2 regions of the Neobacillus sp. OS1-32 genome follow, and region 2 is predicted to be linked to the other one. Evidence: a T-box and tRNA genes for the amino acid it is inferred to sense, from the RefSeq annotation. Region 2 holds a T-box; the other holds one or more tRNA genes.
What was found. A T-box is a leader RNA that pairs with one kind of tRNA and senses whether it is charged. The one in region 2 lies ahead of ileS (isoleucine--tRNA ligase), so its partner is inferred to be a tRNA-Ile.
Positions count from the first base shown of each region.

Region 1: it has a tRNA-Ile gene. The T-box ahead of ileS (isoleucine--tRNA ligase) is inferred to sense a tRNA for this amino acid. The anticodon was not compared.

Region 1 covers NZ_CP133263.1:4,184-18,441, forward strand. The annotation lists rRNA gene RCG24_RS00010 (23S ribosomal RNA) at 1-596, shown strand, start outside; rRNA gene rrf (5S ribosomal RNA) at 932-1,048, shown strand; tRNA gene RCG24_RS00020 (tRNA-Val) at 1,059-1,134, shown strand; tRNA gene RCG24_RS00025 (tRNA-Thr) at 1,149-1,221, shown strand; tRNA gene RCG24_RS00030 (tRNA-Lys) at 1,254-1,329, shown strand; tRNA gene RCG24_RS00035 (tRNA-Lys) at 1,362-1,437, shown strand; tRNA gene RCG24_RS00040 (tRNA-Leu) at 1,447-1,531, shown strand; tRNA gene RCG24_RS00045 (tRNA-Gly) at 1,540-1,614, shown strand; tRNA gene RCG24_RS00050 (tRNA-Leu) at 1,620-1,708, shown strand; tRNA gene RCG24_RS00055 (tRNA-Arg) at 1,719-1,795, shown strand; tRNA gene RCG24_RS00060 (tRNA-Pro) at 1,804-1,880, shown strand; tRNA gene RCG24_RS00065 (tRNA-Ala) at 1,896-1,968, shown strand; tRNA gene RCG24_RS00070 (tRNA-Met) at 1,993-2,069, shown strand; tRNA gene RCG24_RS00075 (tRNA-Ile) at 2,078-2,154, shown strand; tRNA gene RCG24_RS00080 (tRNA-Ser) at 2,182-2,274, shown strand; tRNA gene RCG24_RS00085 (tRNA-Met) at 2,296-2,369, shown strand; tRNA gene RCG24_RS00090 (tRNA-Asp) at 2,373-2,449, shown strand; tRNA gene RCG24_RS00095 (tRNA-Phe) at 2,604-2,679, shown strand; tRNA gene RCG24_RS00100 (tRNA-His) at 2,701-2,776, shown strand; tRNA gene RCG24_RS00105 (tRNA-Gly) at 3,100-3,173, shown strand; tRNA gene RCG24_RS00110 (tRNA-Ile) at 3,178-3,251, shown strand; tRNA gene RCG24_RS00115 (tRNA-Asn) at 3,268-3,342, shown strand; tRNA gene RCG24_RS00120 (tRNA-Ser) at 3,346-3,433, shown strand; tRNA gene RCG24_RS00125 (tRNA-Glu) at 3,443-3,514, shown strand; gene RCG24_RS00130 (GntR family transcriptional regulator) at 3,882-4,607, shown strand; gene RCG24_RS00135 (PTS system mannose/fructose/sorbose family transporter subunit IID) at 4,616-4,948, shown strand; gene nagA (N-acetylglucosamine-6-phosphate deacetylase) at 5,021-6,169, shown strand; gene RCG24_RS00145 (hexose kinase) at 6,276-7,217, shown strand; gene lacD (tagatose-bisphosphate aldolase) at 7,243-8,232, shown strand; gene glgB (1,4-alpha-glucan branching enzyme) at 8,802-10,754, shown strand; gene RCG24_RS00160 (glucose-1-phosphate adenylyltransferase) at 10,693-11,838, shown strand; gene RCG24_RS00165 (GlgC family sugar phosphate nucleotidyltransferase) at 11,902-12,933, shown strand; gene glgA (glycogen synthase GlgA) at 12,930-14,258, shown strand, end outside.
Region 2 covers NZ_CP133263.1:1,699,608-1,713,865, reverse strand. The annotation lists gene ftsA (cell division protein FtsA) at 1-736, shown strand, start outside; gene ftsZ (cell division protein FtsZ) at 779-1,924, shown strand; gene spoIIGA (sigma-E processing peptidase SpoIIGA) at 2,170-3,105, shown strand; partial or broken gene sigE (RNA polymerase sporulation sigma factor SigE) at 3,149-3,869, shown strand; gene sigG (RNA polymerase sporulation sigma factor SigG) at 4,008-4,820, shown strand; gene RCG24_RS08615 (YlmC/YmxH family sporulation protein) at 4,911-5,174, shown strand; gene pgeF (peptidoglycan editing factor PgeF) at 5,232-6,050, shown strand; gene RCG24_RS08605 (YggS family pyridoxal phosphate-dependent enzyme) at 6,059-6,736, shown strand; gene RCG24_RS08600 (cell division protein SepF) at 6,748-7,197, shown strand; gene RCG24_RS08595 (YggT family protein) at 7,203-7,466, shown strand; gene RCG24_RS08590 (YlmH family RNA-binding protein) at 7,497-8,270, shown strand; gene RCG24_RS08585 (DivIVA domain-containing protein) at 8,347-8,862, shown strand; T-box leader at 8,915-9,155, shown strand; gene ileS (isoleucine--tRNA ligase) at 9,251-12,022, shown strand; gene RCG24_RS08575 (hypothetical protein) at 12,180-12,476, shown strand; gene lspA (signal peptidase II) at 12,588-13,079, shown strand; gene RCG24_RS08565 (RluA family pseudouridine synthase) at 13,051-13,959, shown strand; gene pyrR (bifunctional pyr operon transcriptional regulator/uracil phosphoribosyltransferase PyrR) at 14,146-14,258, shown strand, end outside.

The sequences.
Region 1 (14,258 bases), 1.7 Mb from region 2:
TTGGAAATCATTCGCAGAGTGTAAAGGCACAAGGGAGCTTGACTGCGAGACCTACAAGTCGAGCAGGGACGAAAGTCGGGCTTAGTGATCCGGTGGTTCCGCATGGAAGGGCCATCGCTCAACGGATAAAAGCTACCCTGGGGATAACAGGCTTATCTCCCCCAAGAGTCCACATCGACGGGGAGGTTTGGCACCTCGATGTCGGCTCATCGCATCCTGGGGCTGTAGTCGGTCCCAAGGGTTGGGCTGTTCGCCCATTAAAGCGGTACGCGAGCTGGGTTCAGAACGTCGTGAGACAGTTCGGTCCCTATCCGTCGTGGGCGTAGGAAATTTGAGAGGAGCTGTCCTTAGTACGAGAGGACCGGGATGGACGCACCGCTGGTGTACCAGTTGTCTTGCCAAAGGCATCGCTGGGTAGCTATGTGCGGACGGGATAAGTGCTGAAAGCATCTAAGCATGAAGCCCCCCTCGAGATGAGATTTCCCATAGCTTTAAGCTAGTAAGATCCCTGAAAGATGATCAGGTTGATAGGTCAGAGGTGGAAGCGTGGTGACACGTGGAGCTGACTGATACTAATCGATCGAGGACTTAACCAAAATCGAAAAGCGGAAGCGTCCGCTTAGCAACGTATGGCTTCCTCGAAAAAGCTAATGCTTTTTCCTCGTGCGATGCCTACGCTGACGAAGTGTTCCTTGTGGAGGGCTTTGACTGAGATAAAGGAAACACGAAGAGTGAAACGATTCGATGTTGACTTATCGTAGGGAAAAGACCGAAAGACACTAGTTGCTGGACGCTGGAGCTGGACAATTAATATAAATGAACTCGTTCTTAACTACTTCTTCTGTATTATCTAGTTTTGAGGGAATGAAAATTTTCTCTTGAAAAAAATGAAAAAGGCACTATAATAAGAAAGTGTCGATTAAATTAATGGCCTGGCGGTGATGGCGAGAAGGTCACACCCGTTCCCATACCGAACACGGAAGTTAAGCTTCTCAGCGCCGATGGTAGTTGGGGCACGCGCCCCTGTGAGAGTAGGACGCTGCCGGGCATAAATTATTGGAGGATTAGCTCAGCTGGGAGAGCATCTGCCTTACAAGCAGAGGGTCGGCGGTTCGATCCCGTCATCCTCCACCATATTTTATTTCTTTGCCGGCCTAGCTCAATTGGTAGAGCAACTGACTTGTAATCAGTAGGTTGGGGGTTCAAGTCCTCTGGCCGGCACCTTTTGCCTCTTTTATCAATTTGTTGATAATGGGCCATTAGCTTAGTTGGTAGAGCATCTGACTCTTAATCAGAGGGTCGAAGGTTCGAGTCCTTCATGGCCCACCATTAAAAGCAATCGACAAAAGGTTAAACAGTATGAGCCATTAGCTCAGCAGGTAGAGCATCTGACTTTTAATCAGAGGGTCGAAGGTTCGAGTCCTTCATGGCTCACCATTTAATCATGCGGGTGTGGCGGAATTGGCAGACGCACCAGACTTAGGATCTGGCGCCGTAAGGCGTGGGGGTTCGACTCCCTTCACCCGCACCATTCAATATGCGGAAGTAGTTCAGTGGTAGAACACCACCTTGCCAAGGTGGGGGTCGCGGGTTCGAATCCCGTCTTCCGCTCCAGATTTGCCGGGGTGGCGGAACTGGCAGACGCACAGGACTTAAAATCCTGCGGTAGGTGACTACCGTACCGGTTCGATTCCGGTCCTCGGCACCATGTTAATATTGCGCCCGTAGCTCAATTGGATAGAGCGTCTGACTACGGATCAGAAGGTTATGGGTTCGACTCCTTTCGGGCGCGCCATATATTAACGGGAAATAGCTCAGCTTGGTAGAGCACTTGGTTTGGGACCAAGGGGTCGCAGGTTCGAATCCTGTTTTCCCGACCATCTTTTTTAAAATTTGGGGCCTTAGCTCAGCTGGGAGAGCGCCTGCTTTGCACGCAGGAGGCCAGCGGTTCGATCCCGCTAGGCTCCACCTTAACTGTATATATATATATTTGGCGGTGTAGCTCAGCTGGCTAGAGCGTACGGTTCATACCCGTAAGGTCGGGGGTTCGATCCCCTCCGCCGCTACCAAATATAAAGGACCTTTAGCTCAGCTGGTTAGAGCAGACGGCTCATAACCGTCCGGTCGTAGGTTCGAATCCTACAAGGTCCACCATTTATCTTAATTTCTTATATAATTTACGGAGGAATACCCAAGTCTGGCTGAAGGGATCGGTCTTGAAAACCGACAGGCGGGTTAAACCGCGCGGGGGTTCGAATCCCTCTTCCTCCGCCATAATCTTTAAATAATTATTATCGCGGGGTGGAGCAGTCCGGTAGCTCGTCGGGCTCATAACCCGAAGGTCGCAGGTTCAAATCCTGCCCCCGCAATCTGGTCTGGTAGTTCAGTTGGTTAGAATGCCTGCCTGTCACGCAGGAGGTCGCGGGTTCGAGTCCCGTCCAGACCGCCATTTTTAGTTTTAACTAGAAGGCTCAGTAGCTCAGTCGGTAGAGCAGATTGCATGCTCCTTTGAATATGCTTCTGTGGCAATCTGCGAGAAAAATCGTGAGATTTTTTGAGCAAAGGACTATAACTAGCCTTTCTGTAGGGTACATTCTTAATATGGCTCAGTAGCTCAGTCGGTAGAGCAAAGGACTGAAAATCCTTGTGTCGGCGGTTCGATTCCGTCCTGAGCCACCATTATTAAAAAAGAATATTGTGGCGGCTGTGGCGAAGTGGTTAACGCACCAGATTGTGGCTCTGGCATTCGTGGGTTCGATTCCCGTCAGCCGCCCCATCAATAAATAAGCGGGTGTAGTTTAGTGGTAAAACCACAGCCACGAGCATTGCATCGTGAGTCTGCTACGAGTTGCCTCGACGCATCTATCATCATCGAATTAGCTATTAAAGGAAGAGGCATTCTACGCGTGTATGAGTATATGATTATAAAATCAATTAAATAATGCGGGTGTAGTTTAGTGGTAAAACCACAGCCACGAGCATTGCATCGTGAGTCTGCTACGAGTTGCCTCGACGCATTTATCATCATCGAATTAGCTATTAGAGGAAGAGGCATTCCACGCGTGTATGAGTATATGATTATAAAATCAATTAAATAATGCGGGTGTAGTTTAGTGGTAAAACCACAGCCTTCCAAGCTGTTGTTGTGGGTTCGATTCCCATCACCCGCTCCATAATGGGCCTATAGCTCAGCTGGTTAGAGCGCACGCCTGATAAGCGTGAGGTCGATGGTTCAAGTCCATTTAGGCCCATCCTAACATTATTTATTCCGCAGTAGCTCAGTGGTAGAGCTATCGGCTGTTAACCGATCGGTCGTAGGTTCGAATCCTACCTGCGGAGCCATATGGAGAAGTACTCAAGTGGCTGAAGAGGCGCCCCTGCTAAGGGTGTAGGTCGGGTAACCGGCGCGAGGGTTCAAATCCCTCCTTCTCCGTTTTTATCTGGCCCCTTGGTCAAGCGGTTAAGACACCGCCCTTTCACGGCGGTAACACGGGTTCGAATCCCGTAGGGGTCATAATTTTAAACGTCACTTTCCTTTCATTCGAACAAATAAAACAGTCGTCTTCTTCGACATAGGTCCAGTTCTTCACATTATTGTTCATAAAAAAATCGCCCTTTCTGTAGTGTTGGTTTGGTCACTTACATTTTACTAGAGAAGGCGATTTTTTTTGTGCCCTTTTTTGAAAGAATGCAAAATAATGGGGCATCCAAAAGTCAAAATTAATGACTTTTTGGACAGCTCCAAACCGTCCCCCACGCTTCTTTGAAAGGGGTTTCAATTTTTTCTTGACATTGGGGATAAAAGGTATATAATTTAATCAAGAGGTAGTAACCAGTTCAACAAAGGTAATGACCAGTTTGAATTTAAGGAGACGAAATATGTGCTTATCAGCGATAGTAAAGTACCTTTATATTATCAGTTAGTTGATATTTTAGGGAAGCAAATTAAAGAAAATATGAAGCCACATGATAGGATGCTTTCCGAAAGGGAAATTTGCACCAAGTATAATGTTAGTCGGACTACAGTGAGGCTGGCCATGGCTGAATTGGAAAAGATGGGCTATATATACAAAATGCATGGAAAAGGGACCTTTGTAGCTACCTTGGCTGAGAATAAGCAAAATTTAATGGAGAGCTACAGTTTTACCGAACATATGAAAAAATTGGGTAAAGTCCCGAAAACCGAGGTCTTATCTTTTGAAGTGATCAAGGTTAATGATTATTTGGCAAAACATATGGGCCTATCTGGTGAGGAAAATGCCATTAAAATTATCCGCTTAAGGCTTGCAGATGGTATACCCATGATGGTTGAAACGAGTTATTTACCTTTTGCAAAGTTTTCGAGTCTAACCGAGGAATTAGTAAAAAAGAAGCCTTTGTATGAAATTTTTAAAGAGGAATTTTCACAGGTGATTAAGGCAGCTGATGAGGAATTTTCAGCAAGCATTATTCCTAGCAGGGAAGCCCACCTCCTCCAGGTTCCGACTAATTCTGCCTGCCTGAAATTGGAGCGTACCACCTACAATACAGCAAACCAGGTTATTGAGTTTACATTCAGTATCGCCAGAGCTGACCAATTCATTTATAAAGTTAGACATATTAGATAATTGGTTTGATGCATTATGGATACAATGCAGGAACAAAAGCAGTATTAAGCTTAAAAGAAAGTACCAAGAAAATTTCTCGTGCCGCATCAATCGTCGGGTTAACCGTTATCGGCGCACTTGTTGCCACTTATATTAATTTCAAATTTGGCATCAAAATCCATGCCGGCAGCATTAATGTTGATTTGCAAAAAGGCGTAATCGATCAAATTATGCCGCAATTATTACCGTTGCTTTATACATTCTTCTGCTATTGGATGTTGAAAAAAGGCCGTTCACCATTAACCTTGATTGGTGTTACCGTTGTAATCGGGATTCTTGGAAGCCTGTTTAAATTATTCTAATTGTTTGAATACCAGCAAAAGAGAAAAGATTCCCCTTCTTTTCTCTTTTGTTACGATGAAAGAAGGAATAAAATGCGCTACTTTGTTTATGCAGATAAATTTTTTCTAAAGAATGCGGTGGAGGACGCCGGCTATTTAGAAATTGTGGCCGGCAAATTTGGCAGCTATTCTAAAACGCTCCCGGTTGATCATGCCGAGGTCATCGACTGTAAGGGGAAATGGATTGCCCCGGGGTTAGTCGATACCCATATTCATGGGCTGTTAAATCATGATGTGATGGACAATGACTTTGAGGGCATCAAAGCTATTTCGGAAGGTCTTCTTTCCTGCGGTGTCACTTCATTTTTACCCACTACTTTAACTGCACCGGTCGATTTACTCAACAAAGTCATTGAAACCATTGGCAAGCATTATCAAGAAGTTCAAGGTGCAAAAATTCAAGGAATCTATTTAGAAGGTCCATTTTTCACGGAAGAGCACAAAGGGGCACAGAACCCGGACTATTTTTCTGATCCAGATCTGCGAGCTTTTGAAAAATGGCAACAGCTCTCAGGCGGGATCATCAAAAAAATTGCCTTAGCTCCTGAGCGCAAAGGAGCTGCAGAATTTGTCAAGAATGTGACAGAACAGGGAGTTGTCGTGGCGTTGGGCCATAGCAATGCAAGTTTCGAGCAGGCAAAAGAGGTGGTCGAAAGCGGCGCTTCTGTGTTTGTCCATACGTATAATGGGATGAGTCCGTTAACCTCCCGTGAACTGGGGATGGTCGGGGCGGCTATGACGCTGGAAAAGGTATTTGCGGAATTAATCTGTGACGGCCACCATGTACATCCATTAGCTGCAAAAATTTTAATGGATGTCCGCGGCAGGGATCGGGTGGCGATGATTACTGATTGCATGCGCGCGGGCGCTATGCCGGATGGGGCCTATACGTTGGGGGAATTCCCGGTCATCGTCAAAGACGGGAAGGCAACGATTGAAAACGGCAGCCTAGCCGGGAGTGTACTAAAACTGAAAGAAGCGTTGAAAAATGTTGTTGATTGGGGCATTGCCACTCCGGAAGAAGCGGTAATGATGACAACTATTGTCCCGGCTGCCAGCTGTCATATTGATGATGTCTGCGGCTCAATTGCACCGGGAAGAGAAGCTGATTTTATCGTGCTGACGGACAAAATGGAGCTGGAAGCCACCTATCTTAACGGTGTGTGCAGGTATCATGTATAAGAGTTTAGGCTTCAAAAAAATATCGTAAAACATTCACTAGCAAGGTTGCTGGTATCATGTAAAAGCATTTGGTGCCATAAAGTAAAAGCAAAAAGGGAGTCATTCGATGATTGTAAGTGTAACCATGAACCCGTCTGTCGATATCTCGTATCACTTAGATGAATTTATTTTAAATGAGGTCAATCGTGTTGCACATGTCAGCAAAACTGCAGGCGGCAAAGGCCTGAATGTTGCAAGGGTCATTCACTTGTTGGACGTCCCTGTGAACGCTACCGGAATTATAGGGGGAACACTCGGGACTTTTATTGAAAATCAGTTGGACCGTGATGGAATTGCACACGACTTTTTAAAGACGAATCAAGAGTCGCGAAACTGTATTGCCATTCTTCATGAGGGAAAGCAAACGGAAATTTTGGAAGCTGGGCCGCATTTTTCCACCAAAGAGAAAAATGAATTTTTCACCCATTTTGGAAAATTTTTAAAAACCGGAAATATTATTACGATCTCCGGCAGTCTGCCAAGAGGATTTGATGCTTCGGTCTACACCGAAATGATTTGTTTAGCCAGTGAACAGCAAATTCCTGTCTTGTTGGATTGTTCGGGAAAGGTGCTTGAGCAAGTTCTTAAGGCTAAGGAAGCCATGCCGGATCTTATTAAGCCAAACATTGACGAGTTAAATCAACTGCTTGATAAAAAATTGCATGCAGAAAACTTGGACGGGCTTAAAACGGCTTTAGCAGATCCGTTATTTGCTGATATTGAATGGGTTGTCGTATCACTGGGGGCAAAAGGGGCGTTTGTCAAACATAACGATGCGTATTTTCAAGTAAAAATCCCTTCGGTCCAAGTAGTGAATCCCGTTGGGTCGGGTGATTCCGTCGTTGCTGGATTAGCGGCTGCGATGCTGCAAGGAAAATCAGCGGAAGATATTATGAAAACAGCTATGACAACCGGGGTGTTAAATGCGATGGAGACACAAACCGGTTATGTAAATAAAGCAAAATTCGATCTTGTTTTCCAACAAGTGGAAGTAATTGAGATAAAATAAGATCAAAAGAGAGGGAGTTACAACTATGGTCAAATTAACGAACAATAAGCTAGAAGCATTAAAACGATTATCAGATGAAAATGGCATCATTGGTGCATTGGCCATTGACCAGAGGGGGTCATTGAAAAAAATGATTGCAAGTGCCAGCTCAAAAGAGATTGGCGATGAAGGTATCATTGAATTCAAAAAACTGGTAAGTAAAGAGCTCACGAAATATGCCTCATCGATTTTACTTGATCCTGAATATGGCCTGCCTGCTGCGGAAGTAAGGGATGAAAACGCAGGATTGCTGTTGGCTTATGAAAAGACCGGTTACGACGCAACCGTTCCTGGACGCCTGCCGGATGTGCTTGACGTGTGGTCAGCGAAACGGTTAAAAGAAGCCGGGGCGGATGCGGTTAAGTTTCTTCTATATTATGATGTTGATGAAGACCCAGCGATTAATGATATCAAACACGCATTCATCGAACGGGTTGGTTCGGAATGCGTTGCCGAGGATATCCCGTTCTTCCTGGAAATTGTTTCATATGATGCAGCGATTGAAGATGTGAAAAGCGTCGAATATGCTAAGGTAAAACCACATAAAGTCATTGACGCTATGAAGGTGTTCTCAGACCCACGCTACAACGTCGATGTGTTAAAAGTGGAAGTGCCTGTCAATATGAATTATGTCGAAGGCTTCGCTGAAGGCGAGGTTGTCTACACGGCGGAACAAGCAAAACAATACTTTAAAGACCAAAGTGATGCGACAGAGCTGCCTTATATCTATTTAAGTGCAGGGGTCAGCGCCCAATTGTTCCAAGATACGCTGGAATTCGCTGCCCAAGCCGGTGCAGAATTCAACGGCGTCCTTTGCGGCCGCGCTACATGGAAAAACGGCGTCCAGCCATTCGCCGAAAAAGGTCAAGCTGCTGGTAACGACTGGCTCCAAACCGAAGGCAAAGACAACATCACCAGCCTAGATGCTGTCTTAAAGAAAACCGCAAAATCTTGGTTCACCAAAGTCGAAGCATAAGTCATTTGGGTGTGATAATTTCCTGTAGTAATCATTCGATTGCTCATAAAAATCGTCCTTTCTAAATTGTTGGTTTGGCCACTTGCAATTTTACAAGAAACGACGATTTTTTTTGTGCCATTTTTTAGAAAAATAAGTGTACTAAGGAAAGCTTCATAAGCATAGGCATCGCAGCCCAATAGTGAATCTTTTGGGCGAACTACGCCTCATGAACCGCCTTAAAGGCTCGCCAGTCGGCGAGTTTTCATTTATGAATTTAACGGCTATTTACATGAAGAAAATTAGGTGTTGTAGCCCGTGATTTCCATTGTGATTTTCATTTATTACCAATCCCCCCTTCTTGGTTCCTAAAAAAAAAATCAAAAGTTAATTAATATTTTTAGCAAAAAGGCTCAAAGTTTGATGAATTTTTTGTCGAAAATGCAAGACTACCGATGAGAAACCGAACATTATCCCGATTTGCCGCCTAAATTGTCTGAAAAGAGAAAAAAGTATTTTGAGGATTACGACCCAAATGCATATATAATTGTTTTTTGAAATACATATTCTCAAGTGAGGAAGAGGAAATCATGACAGTAAACACAATATTTCCCACTGACTATCAGTTGCATCTATTTCATGAGGGAAATCTTTTCCAAAGTCATCGGCTATTCGGTGCTCATATTTTTTCCTATTCCAACCAAACGAGTACACGGTTCTGTGTATGGGCTCCCAACGCTGTAATAGTCCGACTGGTTGGAGAGTTTAATAACTGGGATGGTCATGGATATGAATTAAACAAAATGAATAATGAAGGAGTTTGGATGATCGTTGTGACTGACGATCTGGAAGGAAAGCTTTATAAGTATGAAATTGTTACACGATCTGGGGAGAGGCTGTTAAAAGCTGATCCTTATGCCGTTTATTCGGAAGTAAGACCGAATACTGCCTCGATTGTTTATTCCATAAATGATTATGCGTGGCAAGACGATCGATGGATGAAACGGAAGTCTCAAAGCAACTTCTTAACGGAGCCTGTTGTGATCTATGAAGTCCATTTAGGATCATGGCGAAAAAAACAAAATGGAGATTATCTTACATATTCGGAATTAGCTGCCGAGCTAATCCCTTATGTTAAGGAACATGGATTTACCCATGTAGAACTATTGCCGCTTGTTGAGCACCCGCTCGACGATTCGTGGGGTTATCAAGGAACCGGGTATTTTTCCGTTACTTCAAGGTTTGGTGAGCCCCGTGAGTTTATGTATTTTGTGGATCAGTGTCATCAACACGGAATTGGCGTAATCCTTGATTGGGTCCCGGGTCATTTTTGCAAAGACGCACATGGGTTATACCGTTTTGATGGTACCCATCTTTATTCGTATCAGACTCCTGGCGATCGGGAAAATATGATTTGGGGAACAGCCAATTTTGATTTAGGTAAGGGAGAAGTACAAAGTTTTCTCATTTCCAATGCCTTATTTTGGATGGACTATTTTCATATCGATGGTTTTCGGATGGATGCTGTTGCCAATATTATTTATTGGCCCAATGCAGGTCATGAGAAACGTGAAAATCCATTTGGAGTTGCGTTTTTAAAAAAGTTGAACCAGGTGATCGAAGAATATAATCCCAACTTTTTAATGATTGGTGAGGATTCTACCGAATTTCCCCGTGTAACCACGCCCGTACGCTTTGGTGGGCTGGGGTTTCATTATAAATGGAATATGGGCTGGATGAATGATGTTCTGGAATTTATGGAAACACCGCCGTTTGCCAGATCTCACGTTCATTCTAAGATTACATTTTCACTTTTATATGCTTTTTCGGAAAACTTTATGCTCCCATTTTCACATGATGAGGTTGTCCACGGAAAAAAGTCATTGCTTGATAAAATGCCTGGGGAATATCACGAGAAATTTGCTCAATTACGGCTATTGCTTGGATATATGTTTGCCCATCCAGGGAAAAAACTGCTATTTATGGGTTTTGAATTGGGGCAGTTTGCCGAATGGAAGGATAAAGAACAACTAGACTGGAATTTAATGGAATATCCCCTTCATCAAAAGAATAATTTTTATGTAAAAATGTTAACGAAAGTATATAAACGCTCAAAAGCGCTCTATGAACTAGATCACCTGCAGGCAGGTTTTGAGTGGATTGACGTTGACAATGCAGATCAATCCATTTTTTCTTTTATTCGCCGCGGAAAAAAAGAAGAGGCCCTGCTGATCATTGTTTGTAATTTCACAGGTATTGGCTATCAAGGATATAAGATTGGTGTCCCCAATCCGGGTCAGTATCGGGAAATATTTAATAGTGACCAAGAAGAATATGGCGGATCGGGGGTTGTAAATAAAAGGGCACTTATGGCGGTACAAGAGCCAAGTCATGGAAAACCATATTCACTTCATCTAACAGTAGCCCCGTTTGGGTTTCAAATAATAAGACCAGTCAAAAAACGAAAGGAGCGAAAAGGGAATGGTAAAGAAAAAGTGCGTGGCCATGCTGCTAGCAGGAGGAAAGGGGAGCAGGCTGAATGATCTAACCAAGGAGGTGGCAAAACCCGCAGTCCCTTTTGGAGGAAAATATCGGATAATCGATTTTACTCTAAGCAATTGTGCTAATTCCGGAATTGATACGGTTGGCGTTTTAACACAGTACCAGCCTTTACTATTAAACTCCTATATTGGCATTGGCAGTGCCTGGGACCTCGATTGTAAGGACGGCGGGGTAACGGTACTGCCGCCATATAGTGAATCTTCAGAGGTCAAGTGGTATACCGGAACCGCCAGTGCCATCTATCAAAATTTGAATTATTTAAAGCAATATCAGCCTGACTATGTCTTAATCCTTTCAGGGGACCATATATACAAAATGAATTATGAGAGTATGCTTGAATATCACAAGGAGAAACAGGCGGATGTCACAATTTCACTCATTGAGGTCGCCTGGGACGAAGCCAACCGGTTCGGCATTATGAATACGGATAGTGATATGAGGATCGTAGAGTTTGAGGAGAAGCCCGCCAATCCGAAAAATAATCTTGCTTCCATGGGAATTTATATCTTCAGCTGGAATATTCTTAAGGAATATTTGGAACTGGATGCTAACAATCCCGATTCAAGTCATGACTTTGGTAAAGATATTATCCCTTTGTTATTAAGAGAAAAGAAAAACTTGTTTGCTTATCCGTTTAGGGGATATTGGAAAGATGTGGGTACTGTTGAAAGCCTGTGGGAGGCCAATATGGATTTATTAAAGGAAGACTGTGAGTTAAATTTATTTGATTACAGCTGGAAGATTTACTCCGTCAATCCGAATCGGCCGCCGCAGTTTATTTCACCGGAAGCGGTTGTCAAAGAGTCACTGATCAATGAAGGCTGCACGATTGAAGGAGAAATAGAGCATTCCGTGCTCTTTCAAGGTGTTTCAATTGGGAAAGGATCAGTCGTGAAAGATGCAGTGGTTATGCAGGATACAGCTATAGGTAAAGATTGTTTCATCGAAAGAGCGATTGTTCCTTATGATATGACAATCCCGGATGGAACGGTGATTCGTTCCTTTGATGAAAAAATAATTCTAGTAACCGAGCAACTGATCCGCGGGTTAAAGCCAGCCTATTAGCATGATCCGTCATGGCAGCAAGGATACTGGGGATGGAATAGAGAAACTGGAGGGACTTATTGAGTGAAAAGAAAGCTATTAGGAATTATTGATGCAACAACCTATCATGAAGACTTGAAGGACTTATTAACGCATCGGTCTCTAGCTGCACTGCCATTTGCCGGTAGGTACCGAATTATTGATTTTATCTTATCAAATATGGTTAACTCTGGAATTAGAAGCGTCGCTATTTTTCCAAAAATACAGTACCGCTCCTTGATGGATCATTTAGGATCAGGAAAAAATTGGGATTTAAATCGCAAACGGGATGGGCTTTTCTTTTTTCCATCGGCCATTGTTGATAGTGAATATAATAGAATTGGTTCATTCGACCTTTTTGCGGCTAATATGGATTATTTTTATCGCAGCACACAGGAATATGCGATTATTAGTAATTGCTTTACGATTTTAAATATCGATTTTAGCTCAGTTTTTAAATGGCATTTGCAATCAGGCTGCGATATTACGGAAATCCATGATCAGCGCGGAAGTTCACTAGAAATATATTTGATCAAAACTTCGCTTCTCATCAAGTTATTAGAAACTAGAAATCAAACCGGGTATACCTGCATGCAGGATGTGGTAAATGACCCGCATCATGGCTATTCCATTTGCCAGTATGTGTATGATGGCTATGCCGTGATGATTGATTCCATTAAAACCTATTATTCTAGCAACATGAATTTATTGCAGCCTGATATGTGGAAACAGTTGTTTTTGCGTGAGCGGCCCATTTTTACCAAGGTCAAGGATGAGCCGCCGACAAAATATTTGAAAGGGTCGAAAGTAACAAATGCGATGATTGCCAATGGCTGCCTCATCAGCGGTATTGTGGACAGAAGCATCATTGCCCGTGGTGTAAAAATTGGCAAAGGTTCAGTTATTAAGAACTGCATTATCATGCAAAAATGCCAAATTGAAGATAATTGTTACCTGGATTCGATGATTTTGGATAAGGATGTAAAAATTGAAGCAGGGACCAAAATAATCGGCACGCCAGGGTCACCATATGTGATTCGTAAAGGGACGAAGCAAGGAGCGTTGATGAAATCATGAAAGTACTATTTGCGGTGTCAGAATGTGGTCCGTTTGCAAAATCAGGAGGCCTGGCCGATGTTGCCGGGTCTTTGCCAAAAGAACTGAAGGCCCAGGGAACAGATGTTAGAGTGATTCTTCCGAAGTACGGAACGATTGCCGAAAATTATCAAAAGGAAATGAAAAAGGTCAAGGAATTTACCGTTTCTGTCGGCTGGAGAAAGCAGTATTGCGGCATCGAGCAGCTCGAGTTCCAAGAAGTTATCTATTATTTTATCGATAATGAATATTACTTTAAACGCGAAGGACTATATGGCTATTTCGATGATGGCGAGCGGTTTAGCTATTTTAACCGGGCGGTTCTGGAAACCATCGCCCAGCTGAATTTTTTCCCAGACGTGCTTCATTGTCATGATTGGCATACGGCAATGATTCCCTATCTATTAAAAACAGAATATTACAGGCACAAGGGGTACGAGCTGATTAGAACGGTTTTTACGATTCATAATCTCCAGTTCCAAGGAATTTTTCCAAAAGAAGTGTTGGGGGATTTATTGGGCTTGGAGGACCTAGAGCTTCACTATCAGCATTTGGAGTTTTACGGAAATATCAATTTTCTTAAGGGGGCACTGATTGCTGCCGATAAAATTACCACTGTCAGTCCAACGTATAAAGAGGAAATTAAGACGGAGGCCTATGGGGAAAAACTGGAGGGTTTATTAAGGGAACGGAATGAGGACCTTGTGGGAATTTTAAATGGAATTGATGAGGGGTTCTACAATCCTGTTCATGACCCGCTTATATTTCAAACATATAGTCTGGAGGACTTAACTAAAAAGCAGGATAATAAACGTATGATTCAAAAGCAATTCGGCCTAAAGCAAAGCCCTGGTACGCCGCTCCTGGTGATGATTTCTCGGCTGACCAAACAAAAGGGGGTTGACCTTGTACAATGTGTACTCCGGGAAATTCTGCAGGAAAATTTACAGGTCATAATCCTGGGAACGGGTGATTACGAGTACGAGGAATTCTTTCGGCAGGCGGCAAGAATTTATCCGGAAAAGCTGAAGGTCCAGACGGAATTTAATGAAGCTTTGGCGCATAAGCTGTATGCCGCGGCAGATCTGTTCTTAATGCCTTCACTATTTGAACCTTGCGGCCTTGGTCAATTGATTGCGATGAAATACGGGGCTATTCCAATTGTACGGGAGACGGGCGGGTTGAATGATACGGTTAGCTCATGGAATGAAGTTACCGGGCAGGGAAATGGCTTTTCTTTTCGCGATTTCAATGCGCATGACATGCTTTTTACCATTCAGCGGGCAATTGGCTTCTATCATGATCAC
Region 2 (14,258 bases):
CATTATTCTTCAGCCGCTTGCTGCCGGAGATTATGCGTTGTCGAGGGATGAAAAAAATCTTGGTGTCGCCCTGATCGATATCGGTGGTGGGTCAACAACGATTGCCGTTTTTGAAGAAGGATTTTTAAAAGCGACAAGTGTGATCCCAGTAGGGGGAGACTTGATTACGAATGATCTTTCAAAGGTTTTACATACTTCTACCGAGGATGCAGAAAATATAAAGGTAAAATATGGACATGCCTTCTATGATTATGCTTCGGAGGATGAGTTTTTTAGTGTCCCGATTATTGGAAGCGATCAGCATCAACAATTCAATCAGCTTTATGTTTCAGAAATAATAGAAGCAAGAATGGAAGAGATTTTTGAGTTGGTTGCCAAAGAGTTAAAACGTTTAGGGGTAAATGATTTACCGGGCGGCTTCGTTTTAACAGGCGGAACAGCCAACATGCAAGGGGTATTGGAGCTTGCTCAGGATATGTTTAAAAATCCTGTCCGCATTGCCAGACCGGATTATATTGGTGTAAGAGAACCTCAGTATACAACCGCGGTTGGTTTGATTAAATATGCCTACAAGAATGCTAGATTGCCAGGAGGAACAGTCAGTTCCCAAGCTAGCGTTTCTGAATCAACCGAAAAAAAATTGCCAAAACAACAACCTAAAGTAAAAGCAGAAAAACATCCAGAAGAAAAAATGTCATCAAAAGTAAAAAAATTCCTTGGTTACTTTTTCGAATAAGATGGGCGGAAAAGGAATATCGACGAATTAGGAGGATTTTTCATGTTGGAATTTGATACGAATTTAGATTCTCTTGCAACAATAAAAGTAATTGGAGTGGGCGGCGGCGGCAATAATGCGGTAAATCGAATGATTGAACATGGTGTTCAGGGTGTTGAATTTATTGCCGTGAATACCGATGCCCAGGCATTAAATTTGTCGAAAGCGGAAGTCAGGATGCAAATTGGGGCGAAAATCACACGTGGTCTTGGTGCCGGGGCCAATCCTGAGGTTGGTAAGAAAGCTGCCGAGGAAAGCAAGGAACAAATTGAAGAGGCTTTACGTGGAGCCGATATGGTTTTTGTAACCGCAGGTATGGGCGGCGGCACGGGGACAGGTGCGGCCCCGGTTATTGCGCAAATTGCGCGTGAACTTGGTGCCTTAACAGTTGGCGTTGTGACTCGTCCATTCACATTTGAAGGCAAGAAAAGGGCGAACCAAGCTTCTGGTGGTATTGGTGCAATGAAACAAGCGGTTGATACTTTAATCGTTATTCCTAATGACCGCCTTTTGGAGATTGTTGATAAGAGCACGCCGATGCTTGAAGCCTTCCGTGAAGCTGATAACGTTCTGCGCCAAGGGGTACAAGGTATTTCGGATCTAATCGCGGTTCCTGGTTTAATCAACCTAGACTTTGCTGATGTTAAAACAATTATGTCAAATAAAGGCTCGGCCTTGATGGGTATTGGGATGGCATCAGGCGAAAACCGGGCAACCGAGGCAGCTAAGAAAGCGATTAGTTCACCATTACTTGAAACCTCCATTGATGGAGCGCAAGGAGTATTGATGAATATTTCAGGAGGCGCTAATTTAAGCCTGTACGAAGTTCAGGAAGCTGCTGATATTGTTGCTTCCGCCTCAGACCAAGAAGTAAATATGATTTTTGGTTCGGTCATCAATGAAGACCTAAAGGATGAAATCATCGTAACAGTGATTGCGACCGGATTTAATGAAGAAGTCATCCAGCCTAAAGCAACACGGCCAACTTTTGTACAAACGAATAAGGCAGCAGCCGGTAATGTTAAGCGTGAACAGAAGCGGGAAGAAGCACCGCAAGAGCCAGTCCGCAATAATGCTAATAATAGCACTTTTCAGGAAGATACATTGGATATTCCAACCTTCTTACGCAATCGAAATCGTAGAAGATAAGGATAAGAATAGAAATTAAAAGGCATGGTCCAAAAATGGATCATGCCTTTTTGACGTGTCCGGGACATATTTCTGGAGTCCGTTTAACAGTACTTCCGCTTTTCGTTTGACAAAATACGTTTTGAATAGTGAAAATTTCTGTTTTTTTGTTTACAGAAAGTGACACACTTCCAGCCTGGAAGTAGGTTATACTTTTGCGTAACAGATAATAGTCGGTTATAGAGTGAGTTTAGGGAGGAAGCTGCTTGGTCGTTTATTTAGATATTATCTGGCTGCTAAATTTTTTCTTTGATAGTCTTCTTCTTTTTTTAACTGCTATTTTTTTGAAGAGAAAAATCAGATTATGGAGAGCTGCACTGGGGGGTTTTACAGGGTCATTAATCATTTTATTATCATTTACCCCATTAAATGTCTATTCAAGTCATCCGATTGCTAAATTGTTATGTTCGTTGATCATGGTGCTCCTCACTTTTGGTTATAAACGTTTTTCTTTCTTTATCAAAGCGTTAATGACATTGTATGTTTCAACGTTTTTAATTGGCGGATCATTAATCGGCGTGCATTATTTTCTGCAATATGATGCCGAACTTACGGAGCAGGTACTGCTCTCCAGTGTGAAGGGATTCGGCGATCCAATTAGCTGGCTGTTTGTGCTTATTGGCTTTCCGGTAGCCTGGCATTTTTCAAGAAAAAATATTGAAAGCATGGAAATGACGAAAATTCACTATGAACAAATCGTTGTTGTCCATCTAAAGATTGAAAATGAAACGTTTACTTTTAATGGGCTTGTTGATAGTGGGAATCAGCTCTATGACCCATTGTCAAGACTACCCGTGATGTTTGTCTCGATTAAACATCAATTGGAAACATTACCGGGACCGATCCGAAAATTGGCAGTTGAACCAGACTCTATCTTGATGGGCAGTGATCCATTACCTGATGAATGGCAGGACCGTTTGCGAATTGTGCCTTACAGTGTGGTTGGACAAGAGCATCAGCTGGTTGCGGCAATTAGACCTGATAACATCTTGATTGAACATAATGGTGAGATGGTATCTGCCAAAGGGCTGGTAACATTTACGCTGCAGCAGCTTTCTGGCGATGACACGTTCCAATGTATCGTTCATCCCAAAATGCTGACGGGACTCAAGCAGCGTAGGGAAAGTGAGAAAGTGGGTTAATATACTATACTCGGAAAAACAAATTTTAGAAGGGGGAGTAGAAATGATAAAGTGGAAATTTCGCCTATCCTACTATTGGTATAAAATTTTAATGAAATTGGGTCTGAAAACAGAATGAAGTCTTTTACATCGGTGGAAGTGAAGCATTGCCTCCTCCTTTAAGTAAAGATGAAGAGGAATTGTTGTTAAAAAAACTTCCTGATGGTGATAAAGCAGCCAGATCGATTCTGATTGAACGCAATCTGCGACTGGTGGTCTATATTGCCCGCAAATTTGAAAATACTGGCATTAATATAGAGGATCTAATCAGCATTGGAACCATTGGTTTGATAAAGGCAGTGAATACGTTTAATCCCGAGAAGAAAATCAAACTGGCTACATATGCTTCGCGATGCATTGAAAATGAGATTCTGATGTATTTGCGAAGGAACAACAAAATACGCTCGGAAGTTTCCTTTGATGAACCATTAAACATTGATTGGGATGGAAATGAGTTATTATTATCCGATGTCTTGGGCACGGATGATGACATTATTACTAAGGACCTTGAAGCAAATGTAGACCGTAAGCTGCTATCGAAGGCTTTGCATCAACTTACCGATAGGGAAAAGCAAATTATGGAGCTTCGCTTCGGGCTGACAAATGGTGAAGAAAAAACGCAGAAAGATGTAGCCGATATGCTCGGGATTTCCCAATCGTATATTTCCCGGCTTGAAAAAAGAATTATAAAAAGGCTGCGCAAGGAATTTAATAAAATGGTGTGAGGCTAGACAAAGAAAAGAAAATTTTTCCCACAAAAAATACCTTATGATTTCATGATTTAACACTAATTTTGGTCGATCATGCACCTGTTCACCTGGTTGGACAGGTGCATATTTTTTTTCCCTGCGGAGATACTGTTTTTGTACAGCAGCTCCTGTGAGGAGGGAACAGAATTGACTCGAAATAAAGTTGAAATTTGCGGTGTAGACACATCAAAACTTCCAGTGTTAAAAAACGAAGAAATGAGAATACTCTTCAAGCAAATGCAAGAGGGTGATTTATCTGCCCGTGAAAAGCTTGTCAACGGTAATCTGCGCCTTGTCTTAAGCGTAATTCAAAGGTTTAATAACCGAGGAGAATTTGTTGATGATCTATTTCAGGTTGGCTGTATTGGGCTGATGAAATCGATTGATAATTTCGATTTAGGCCAAAATGTAAAGTTTTCTACTTATGCTGTGCCGATGATAATTGGGGAAATACGGCGCTACTTACGAGATAATAACCCCATTCGCGTTTCTCGCAGTTTACGGGATATCGCCTATAAGGCCCTCCAAGTAAGGGAACGATTAATGAGTGAAACATCAAGAGAACCAACCGCAGAGGAGATTGCTAAAGTTTTAGAAGTGCCGCATGAAGAAATCGTCTTTGCCTTAGATGCGATTCAAGATCCGGTTTCTCTTTTCGAGCCAATTTATAATGATGGCGGCGACCCTATTTATGTAATGGATCAATTAAGTGATGAGCGCAACAAAGACATTCATTGGATTGAAGAGATTGCTTTAAAAGAAGGCATGCGAAGATTAAATGAACGTGAAAAATTAATATTGCGAAAACGATTCTTTCAAGGGAAAACACAAATGGAAGTGGCTGATGAAATCGGGATTTCGCAAGCACAAGTTTCCCGCTTGGAAAAAGCAGCCATCAGACAAATGAATAAAAACATTCAAAGCTAAAGCTGCCATTTGGGCAGCTTTTTTTCTATGCTATATTCCTGAAGCCAATCATATATTTTATTGAAAGTATCGGATTGGGGAGTGATGTAGATGGTTAAAATTTCAGAATTTCAAATAAAGGATGTTGTCAATGTATCGGATGGAAAGAGGCTTGGCAATATAGGCGATATTGAGATTAATCTTTCAACAGGAAAAATTGAAGCAGTTGTCATTTCCGGGAATGGCAGGATGCTCGGCTTTTTCGGAAAAGAGGATGAAGTCGTGATTCCTTGGAACAATATCATTAAAATTGGCCAGGATGTCATTTTAGTCAGATTTAAAGGTGCTGAAGAAAAATCAACCGATGAGGGATAGTGTGCACGAATCTTCTTTTCATGGTAAACTATAGAAAAACATAAGAGGGTACTTTAAATGGAACCTTTTGTTAGAGATAATCAATCCTATTTAACAATTGAACCTTGGATGCAGCAGTTTCCCGGACTCGTTGCCGGTTTTACAACCAAAACCGGCGGTGTCAGTCATGGAGAGTTCGCTTCGCTAAACCTGGGTTTTCATGTTGGCGATCAAGTAACTGATGTTTGTGCTAATCGCTTAATCGTTGCAAAAGAACTGGACTTCCCGTTAAACCGTTGGGTCGGGGCCGAACAAATCCATGATATTGTGGTCAAAAAAGTTACAAAAGCGGATTGTGGAAAAGGCGCGGACTCCTATGACCACTCGATTAAAGGAACGGATGGTTTTTATACAAATGAAACGGGAATCTTGTTGACGCTGTGCTATGCTGACTGTGTTCCGATTTACTTTATTGCCCCTGACTTTGGGATGATTGGGGTTCTTCATGCCGGCTGGAAAGGCACCGTTGCCCAAATAGCCAGACAAATGGTTGAAGCATGGAATAAAGATGGCATTAAGCCCGGCGATATTCATGTGACAATTGGTCCCTCCATTTGCGAAAAATGTTACATTGTCGATAATCGTGTCGTTAATTTAGTAGAAAATATACTAGAAGATGTCGATGGAAAACCATATAATTTAATTAATGATGGACAATATTCTTTAGATTTGCGTGCATTAAATCGGCAAATCCTGCTGAAGGCTGGGATTCCTGCCCAGCAAATTATGGTGACCAATCTATGTACCAGCTGTGATTCGGAGTTGTTTTTTTCGCATCGCCGTGATCAAGGGAAAACAGGCAGAATGTTAAGTTTCATTGGTTGGAAGGAGATCTGATTTCATTCATGAAAGTAACAGAAAAACTTGAACGTATTAAGCAGCAAATTGATCAGGCCTGTCAAAGAGTAAATCGTAAACCTGAAGAGATTCGGATCATTGCCGTTACAAAATATGTAACGGTTGAAAGAGCAAAAGAGGCATTAGATGCCGGGCTTACTGATTTCGGTGAAAATCGTGATGAAGGTCTCATAAGTAAGTGGGAGGTTCTAGGGGACAAGCCTGTTTGGCACTATATTGGTACGTTACAATCGCGAAAGGTAAAAAACATTATCGATAAAGTCGAATATATTCATTCGTTGGATCGCCTGTCATTGGCAAAGGAGATTAATAAACGGGCACAACGAGAGATAAAATGCCTTGTCCAAGTCAATGTCTCCGGGGAGGAATCAAAACACGGTCTGCCTCTTGAAGAGGTGATTTCCTTTATTGAATCACTTCGTCCATTTGAGAATATTCGTGTTGAAGGCTTAATGACGATGGCACCATTGACGAATGATGAACAGATCATACGGGATTGTTTTCGTAAGTTAAGCGAGCTTCGCAAACAGGTTCAAGCATTACATTTGGATTTTGCCCCCTGTACAGAACTTTCCATGGGAATGTCTAATGATTATTCAATCGCCATTGAAGAAGGAGCCACGATGGTCAGGATCGGCACGGCACTTGTTGGTGAAGATGATTAGGGGAGAAAAAGATGACGATAAAATCTAAATTAAAAACATTTTTCTTTTTAGATGATGAATATGAGGACAGCGAAAGTTTTGAAGAACGAACAGAACCAAAAAAAAACTCAAAGCCTGGTGGAAAAACGCAAAATGTAGTTAGTCTTCAAAGTATCCCAAAGCAATCAAATGGGCAAAAGGCTTCTAAAGTTATTCTGGCGGAGCCTGGAACATATGCTGAAGCAACAGAAATTGCCGACCATTTAAAGAATCACCGCGCTGTAGTCGTTAATTTACAGCGGATTGACCGCGAACAAGGACGGCAAATTATTGATTTTCTAAGTGGTGTTGTTTATACCCTTGGAGGAGATATGCAGAAGATTGGGACAAATATTTTCTTATGCACTCCGGATAATGTTGAGGTGTCGGGAAATATCACTGATCTTTTTCCAGAACAAGATATTCATAAAATGAGGTGGTAATGGGAATGTATTTTGTGATAAGTCTATTGCAGCAGCTAATTCAGATCTATTCATGGGCATTAATTATTTATATCTTAATGTCATGGTTTCCTAATGCGCGCGATACATCTGTCGGCAGGTTTTTAGCGAGGATTTGTGAGCCGTATCTGGAACCGTTTAGAAAAATAATTCCGCCAATTGGGATGATTGATATATCTCCAATTGTGGCGTTTCTTGTGTTAAACTTTGCCCAAAGAGGCTTAGTCAGCGTCTATCAAATGATTGGATAACTAATTTTCGTCCGGGTTGTGTATACACTTATGAGCATTTATCAACATTTTCGTCCAGAAGAAAGGGAATTTATTGATCAGGTAACCGATTGGAAGGAGAATGTCGAGCAGCAATATGCGTCCAAACTGACCGATTTTCTCGATCCGCGGGAGCAGCATATTTTAAAATCAATTATTGGTGAATCAGGTGATGTGAAGTATTCCTTCTTTGGCGGTATCGATAATGGGGAAAGAAAACGGGCATTACTGTATCCAGATTATCTCACACCCAATGAAGAAGATTTTCAAATCAGCCTATTTGAAATTGAATATCCAAAAAAATTTGTGACAATTGAACACCGTCAGGTTTTAGGAACGCTAATGTCCCTAGGTCTGAAACGCGGAAAGTTTGGTGATATTCTGATTGCAGATGAACGGGTTCAATTTTTAGCTGCAACGGAAGCAGCCAGTTTTATTATAAACCATGTTGAAACCATTGGCCGTGCAGGTGTAAAACTTGTTGAAAAACCGTTAGATCAAGCACTCGATTTAAAGGAAATATGGGATGAAAGCGAAATAACAGTATCTTCCCTGCGCCTGGATACTGTTATTTCTAGTGTTTTTCATCTATCAAGACAAAAATCGCAGCTTTTCATTCAACATGGGGTGGCCAAAGTAAATTGGACAATGATTGAAAATCCTTCATTTTCATGTGGGGAAGGCGACTTGATTTCCGTTCGCGGTTATGGAAGGTCGAAAATTCTTCGTATTGATGGAAAAACAAAAAAAGAAAAATGGCGAATGCTTATAGGAAAGCAAAAATAATTTATTTGTTGAAGGATTTTTAAAAACCTTGTCGAATAATTCCTAATACATACAGAGATTTGTTGGAGGTGGCAGCATGCCGTTAACGCCGTTAGATATTCATAATAAAGAATTTAATAAAGGATTCAGAGGATACGACGAGGACGAAGTAAATGAATTTTTGGACCAGGTGATTAAAGATTATGAAATGGTTCTCAGGGAAAAGAAGGAACTGGAAGAACGCTTAGCCGACATGAATGAGCGCTTGAGCCATTTTTTAAATATTGAAGAAACCCTAAATAAATCGATCGTAATTGCCCAAGAGGCCGGTGAAGAAGTAAGGCGGAATGCTCAAAAGGAAGCAAAACTTATTGTGAAGGAAGCCGAAAAAAATGCCGACCGCATTATCAATGAATCGCTTTCAAAGGCGAGAAAAATTGCGCTTGAAATTGAAGATTTGAAGAAACAATCAAAAGTATTTCGAACCCGTTTTAAAATGCTGATTGAAGCACAGCTAGACATGCTGAATACCGATGATTGGGATCATTTATTGGAATATGAAGTAGATGCATCAGAGTTGAATCTTCAGGAAGAAGAAGATTCACTGGCTTGACGAATGATGTAATTGTAGCATATAATTTCTTAACAGATTATTACGAATAGAATGGCTGACGATGATAGGGACAGTACAATTTTCAGGATGCTTTTATTAGCGAACCAGGGATGGTGGAAGCCTGGTAGAGCAGAATATTGGAAAATCACCCTTGAGTTCCGTGTTGAACATCTTTAAAAAAGGCTAGTAGACACTGGCGTGTTATTTACGTTACAAATAAGAAAAGCGGGTGGAACAATAGCTGTTCTGTCTATCAGGGTGGTACCGCGGGAAATAACCTTCTCGTCCCTCTATAGGGATGAGAGGGTTTTTTTTATCGTTGTAATTACTTATACTTTTCTGAAAAAGTGACCATTCTATTTTAATAGCAAGTATTGGAGGAAGAAAGATGGACTACAAAGATACGTTGTTAATGCCGAAAACGGAGTTTCCGATGCGCGGCAATCTCCCCAAACGTGAACCGGAAATCCAGGCGAAATGGGAAGAAATGAACATTTATCAAAAGGTACAGGAACGGACAAAAGGCCGGCCCATGTTTGTGCTTCATGATGGACCACCATATGCAAATGGGGATATCCATATGGGGCATGCCTTGAATAAAATTTTAAAGGATATTATTGTCCGCCATAAATCAATGACCGGTTACCATGCGCCATATGTACCAGGCTGGGATACGCACGGATTGCCAATCGAACAGGCATTAACGAATAAAGGCGTGAAAAGAAAAGAAATGTCTGTTGCTGATTTCCGTAAACTTTGTATGGAATATGCTTATGAACAAATTAATAACCAACGGACACAGTTTAAGCGTCTGGGGGTCAGAGGAGATTGGGAAAACCCATACATCACCTTAAAACCGGAATATGAAGCCCAGCAAATAAAGGTTTTCGGGGAAATGGCGAAAAAGGGCTATATTTATAAAGGTCTAAAGCCTGTATATTGGTCCCCATCCAGTGAGTCAGCTCTTGCTGAAGCAGAAATTGAATATAAAGATAAACGGTCACCATCGATTTACGTTGCCTTTAAGGTGAAAGATGGCAAAGGCGTTCTTGATCACGATACGGAAATCGTTATCTGGACAACCACACCATGGACTATCCCGGCAAACTTGGGGATTTCCGTCCATCCAGATTTAACTTATGTAGTCGCCGCCGTTAATGGTCATAAATATTTAGTGGCTGAAAGCCTGCTTGAATCAGCGGCAAAGGAAATCGGTTGGGAAGCACCGCAAATCGTCCAGAAGCTTAAAGGAACTGATTTAGAGTACATTGTGGCCAGCCACCCATTATATGATCGTGATTCCTTAGTGATGTTAGGCGAACATGTTACAACAGACGCTGGTACCGGCTGTGTCCATACAGCACCGGGACACGGGGAGGACGACTTTATTATAGGTCAAAAATACGGTCTGGATGTCCTCTGTCCTGTTGATGATAAAGGCTGTATGACGAGGGAAGCGCCGGGTTTTGAAGGGTTGTTTATCGAAGATGCCAATAAAGCGATTGGTCAAAAGCTGGAGGAAAAAGGAGCATTACTAAAACTGAGTTTTATCACCCATTCCTATCCGCATGACTGGCGGACGAAAAAACCGGTTATTTTCCGGGCAACGGCTCAATGGTTTGCTTCGATTAAAGATTTCCGCGAACAATTACTTGAGGCTGTGAAAGAGACAAAATGGGTTCCAGCTTGGGGAGAAACACGCCTTTTCAATATGGTCCGTGATCGCGGAGACTGGTGTATTTCCAGACAGCGTGTCTGGGGAGTGCCTATTCCAGTGTTTTATGCTGAAAATGGGCAAGAAATTATTACCGATGAAACGATTGATCATATTTCTAATCTTTTCCGTCAATACGGGTCGAATGTCTGGTTTGAACGGGAAGCAAAGGATCTGCTGCCGGAAGGCTTCACTCATCCGGGAAGCCCAAATGGAAAATTCACGAAAGAAACAGATATCATGGATGTTTGGTTTGACTCTGGCTCATCACACCAAGCCGTTTTGCTTGAAAGAGATGATTTAGTCCGTCCTGCCGACCTTTACCTGGAAGGCTCTGACCAATACCGCGGCTGGTTTAATTCATCGTTATCAACTGCCGTTGCGGTTACCGGAAAGGCACCATATAAAGGGGTATTAAGCCATGGTTTTGCCTTGGACGGTGAAGGACGAAAAATGAGTAAATCATTAGGAAATGTTGTCGTTCCTGCCAAGGTTATGAATCAACTAGGAGCAGATATTTTACGTCTGTGGGTGGCATCTGTTGATTACCAAGCTGATGTCCGCGTGTCTGACGCGATTCTAAAACAGGTAGCGGAGGTTTACCGCAAAATCCGCAATACCTTCCGTTTCTTATTAGGAAACCTGGCTGATTTTGATCCGGCAAAGGATAAACTTCCTTACGAAAAACTTCGCGAGGTAGACCAATTTATTCTGGTTAAATTAAATAAGTTGATTAAATTGGTTCGTAATGCTTATGAGAATTACGATTATTCCGGTATTTATCATGCGGTAAATAATTTCTGTACCCTTGATTTAAGTGCCTTCTATTTAGACTTTGCCAAAGATGTATTATATATCGAAGCACAAGATAACCATGCACGTCGGGCGATTCAGACGGTATTATATGAATCATTATTGGCACTAACAAAATTGGTTTCACCAATCCTGTCTCATACGGCCGACGAGGTGTGGCAATATATTCCTGGAGTTGATGAAGAAAGTGTTCAATTAACTGACATGCCGGAATATCAGGAGCTTCCTGGTGCTCAGGCTTTGGAGGAAAAGTGGACCGCCTTTATGAAGCTCCGTGATGATGTCTTAAAAGCATTGGAAGAGGCGCGTAATCAGAAGGTGATTGGAAAATCATTAACGGCTAAAGTTACGTTATACGTCAATGAGAAAACCAAGGATCTGTTAGAGTCGATTGAGGAAAGTCTAAATCAATTATTCATTGTATCAGGTTTTGAAGTTGCTGGTTTCTACGAGGCAGCGCCGGAGCATGCGCTAAAATTGGAAACAGCAGCGATTGTTGTCACAAAGGCTGAGGGGGAAACTTGCGAACGCTGCTGGGTCGTTACCCCTGAAATTGGTCATGATCATGACCTGCCAACCTTATGCCCGCGTTGTGCAAAAGTCGTAAAAGAAAATTATTCACATCTCGTTTAAACAGACTGAGAGAGGCTGCTCCAAAACAATCGGAAGCAGCCTCATTAAATTTTTTCCTTGTCCGTTAAATGTTGTCCGTGATGTCAATTGTTTTGCAGTTTCAGCGGTAGTTTCCCGGAGAAAATAAAACAAATGATGAAACGGAGGTAAAACACATATGAATGCGATACAGGAAAAATTGTTTTTGGAACTCCGTCAAACGAAAATTGAACTTGAACAGTCATTAATGAGCAGACAGAATAGGGACTGGTTGACAAATCTTTTAGAATCAGAACTGAGAGATGTTAACGCTGCCATTTGTAAATTTGAACAAGGCCAATATGGTAAATGCGAAAGGACGGGCGAATGGCTCCCAGAAAATTTATTGCAAATTATTCCTACTGTTAAATCAGTGAATGACTCCGAAATAGTTAATCGCTATTATAAAAAAACGATCTCAACCTTAGACTTGTAACGTTACATTGTCGATTTGCCGTTAAATATGCTAAAATGCAGAAGAAACTAGGAAAGCACAAGCGTCTTCATAAGAGGTGTTTTAGCTTTTGGGATGTGGGGGTATTTCTTCGTGTATTATTATTTAATTGCAATTTTTGTGATCCTTTTAGATCAATTAACGAAATGGCTAGTCGAGCACAATATGTATTTAGGAGAAAGTATTCCAATCATTCATAACTTTTTATACATTACCTCTCATCGCAATCGTGGGGCTGCATGGGGCATTCTACAAGGGCAGATGTGGCTGTTTTATGTGATAACCGTTGTGGTCATCATCGCTATTATGTATTATCTGCATAAAGCTGCAAAGGGAAGACGATTGTTGGGAACAGCGCTTGCTTTAATGTTAGGCGGGGCGATCGGAAACTTTATCGACCGGATCATTCGTAAGGAAGTTGTTGATTTCATTCATACCTATATTTTTGGCTATAATTTTCCTGTATTTAATATTGCTGATTCTGCATTAGTCATTGGTGTTGGCTTACTAATGATCCAAATGCTGCTTGACGAAAGAGACTCAAAGGAGAAAACATATGGAGAAAATGGAACACATCGTCCTTGACGAACAGCATGGGGAGCGAATTGATAAGGTCATCGCGGGTTTAGATGCTGATTGGTCAAGAACACAGGTACAGCAATGGATTAAAGATGGACATGTGCTCGTGAACGAAAGACCCGTGAAGACAAACTATAAATGCAGTTTGGATGATCAAATTGAAATTTCTATTCCTGATCCGGAGGAACTTGATGTTATCCCCGAACAAATGGATTTGGACATTTATTTTGAAGATAAGGATGTCCTGGTGGTCAACAAACCAAGAGGGATGGTCGTCCATCCTGCTCCGGGACATATGACAGGAACTTTGGTCAACGGTCTAATGGCTCATTGTAACGATTTGTCCGGGATCAATGGAGTCTTAAGACCGGGTATCGTTCATCGCATCGACAAGGATACATCGGGATTATTAATGGTTGCAAAGAACGATATGGCCCATGAAAGCCTTGTTAACCAGTTAGTCGAAAAAACGGTTACCCGAAAATATAAAGCGATTGTGCATGGGATCATTCCTCATGATTATGGCACGATTGATGCCCCTTTGGGAAGAGATAGCAAGGACAGGCAAAGCATGGCCGTAGTCGACCAAGGAAAACATGCGGTTACCCACTTTCAGGTACTCGAGCGGTTTAGCCAATATACTTTTGTTGAGTGCGTGCTGGAAACAGGAAGAACGCACCAAATTCGAGTTCACATGAAATATATTGGTTACCCGCTTGCCGGAGATCCCAAATATGGTCCAAAGAAAACGTTAGCTATTAATGGACAGGCACTTCATGCCGATGTACTTGGTTTTATTCATCCGAGAACAAAAGAATATCTTGAATTTGAAGCACCGCTTCCAGAAGATATGGAACATCTTCTTCGTTTGCTTAGAAAAAAATAATTGACATTCTGTCTAATTTAAAGTAAGATTTCTATAGTTTAATAAGCCTTTAAAATCAGTCCCGTGAGGCTGAGAAGGAAACGGTTATCGGACATCTGTTCTGTTATTGCAACCTCTGCATGTTTACCTCTCACCTGTAACGGTGGGAGGTATTTTTGTGATGTTAAAAGAAGAAGGTGATACAGTTTGAGCGAAAAAGCAATTGTGCTTGATGAACAGGCAATAGGTAGGGCCATGACCCGGATCGCCCATCAGATTATTGAGAAAAATAAGGGAATCACCGATTGTGTATTGGTCGG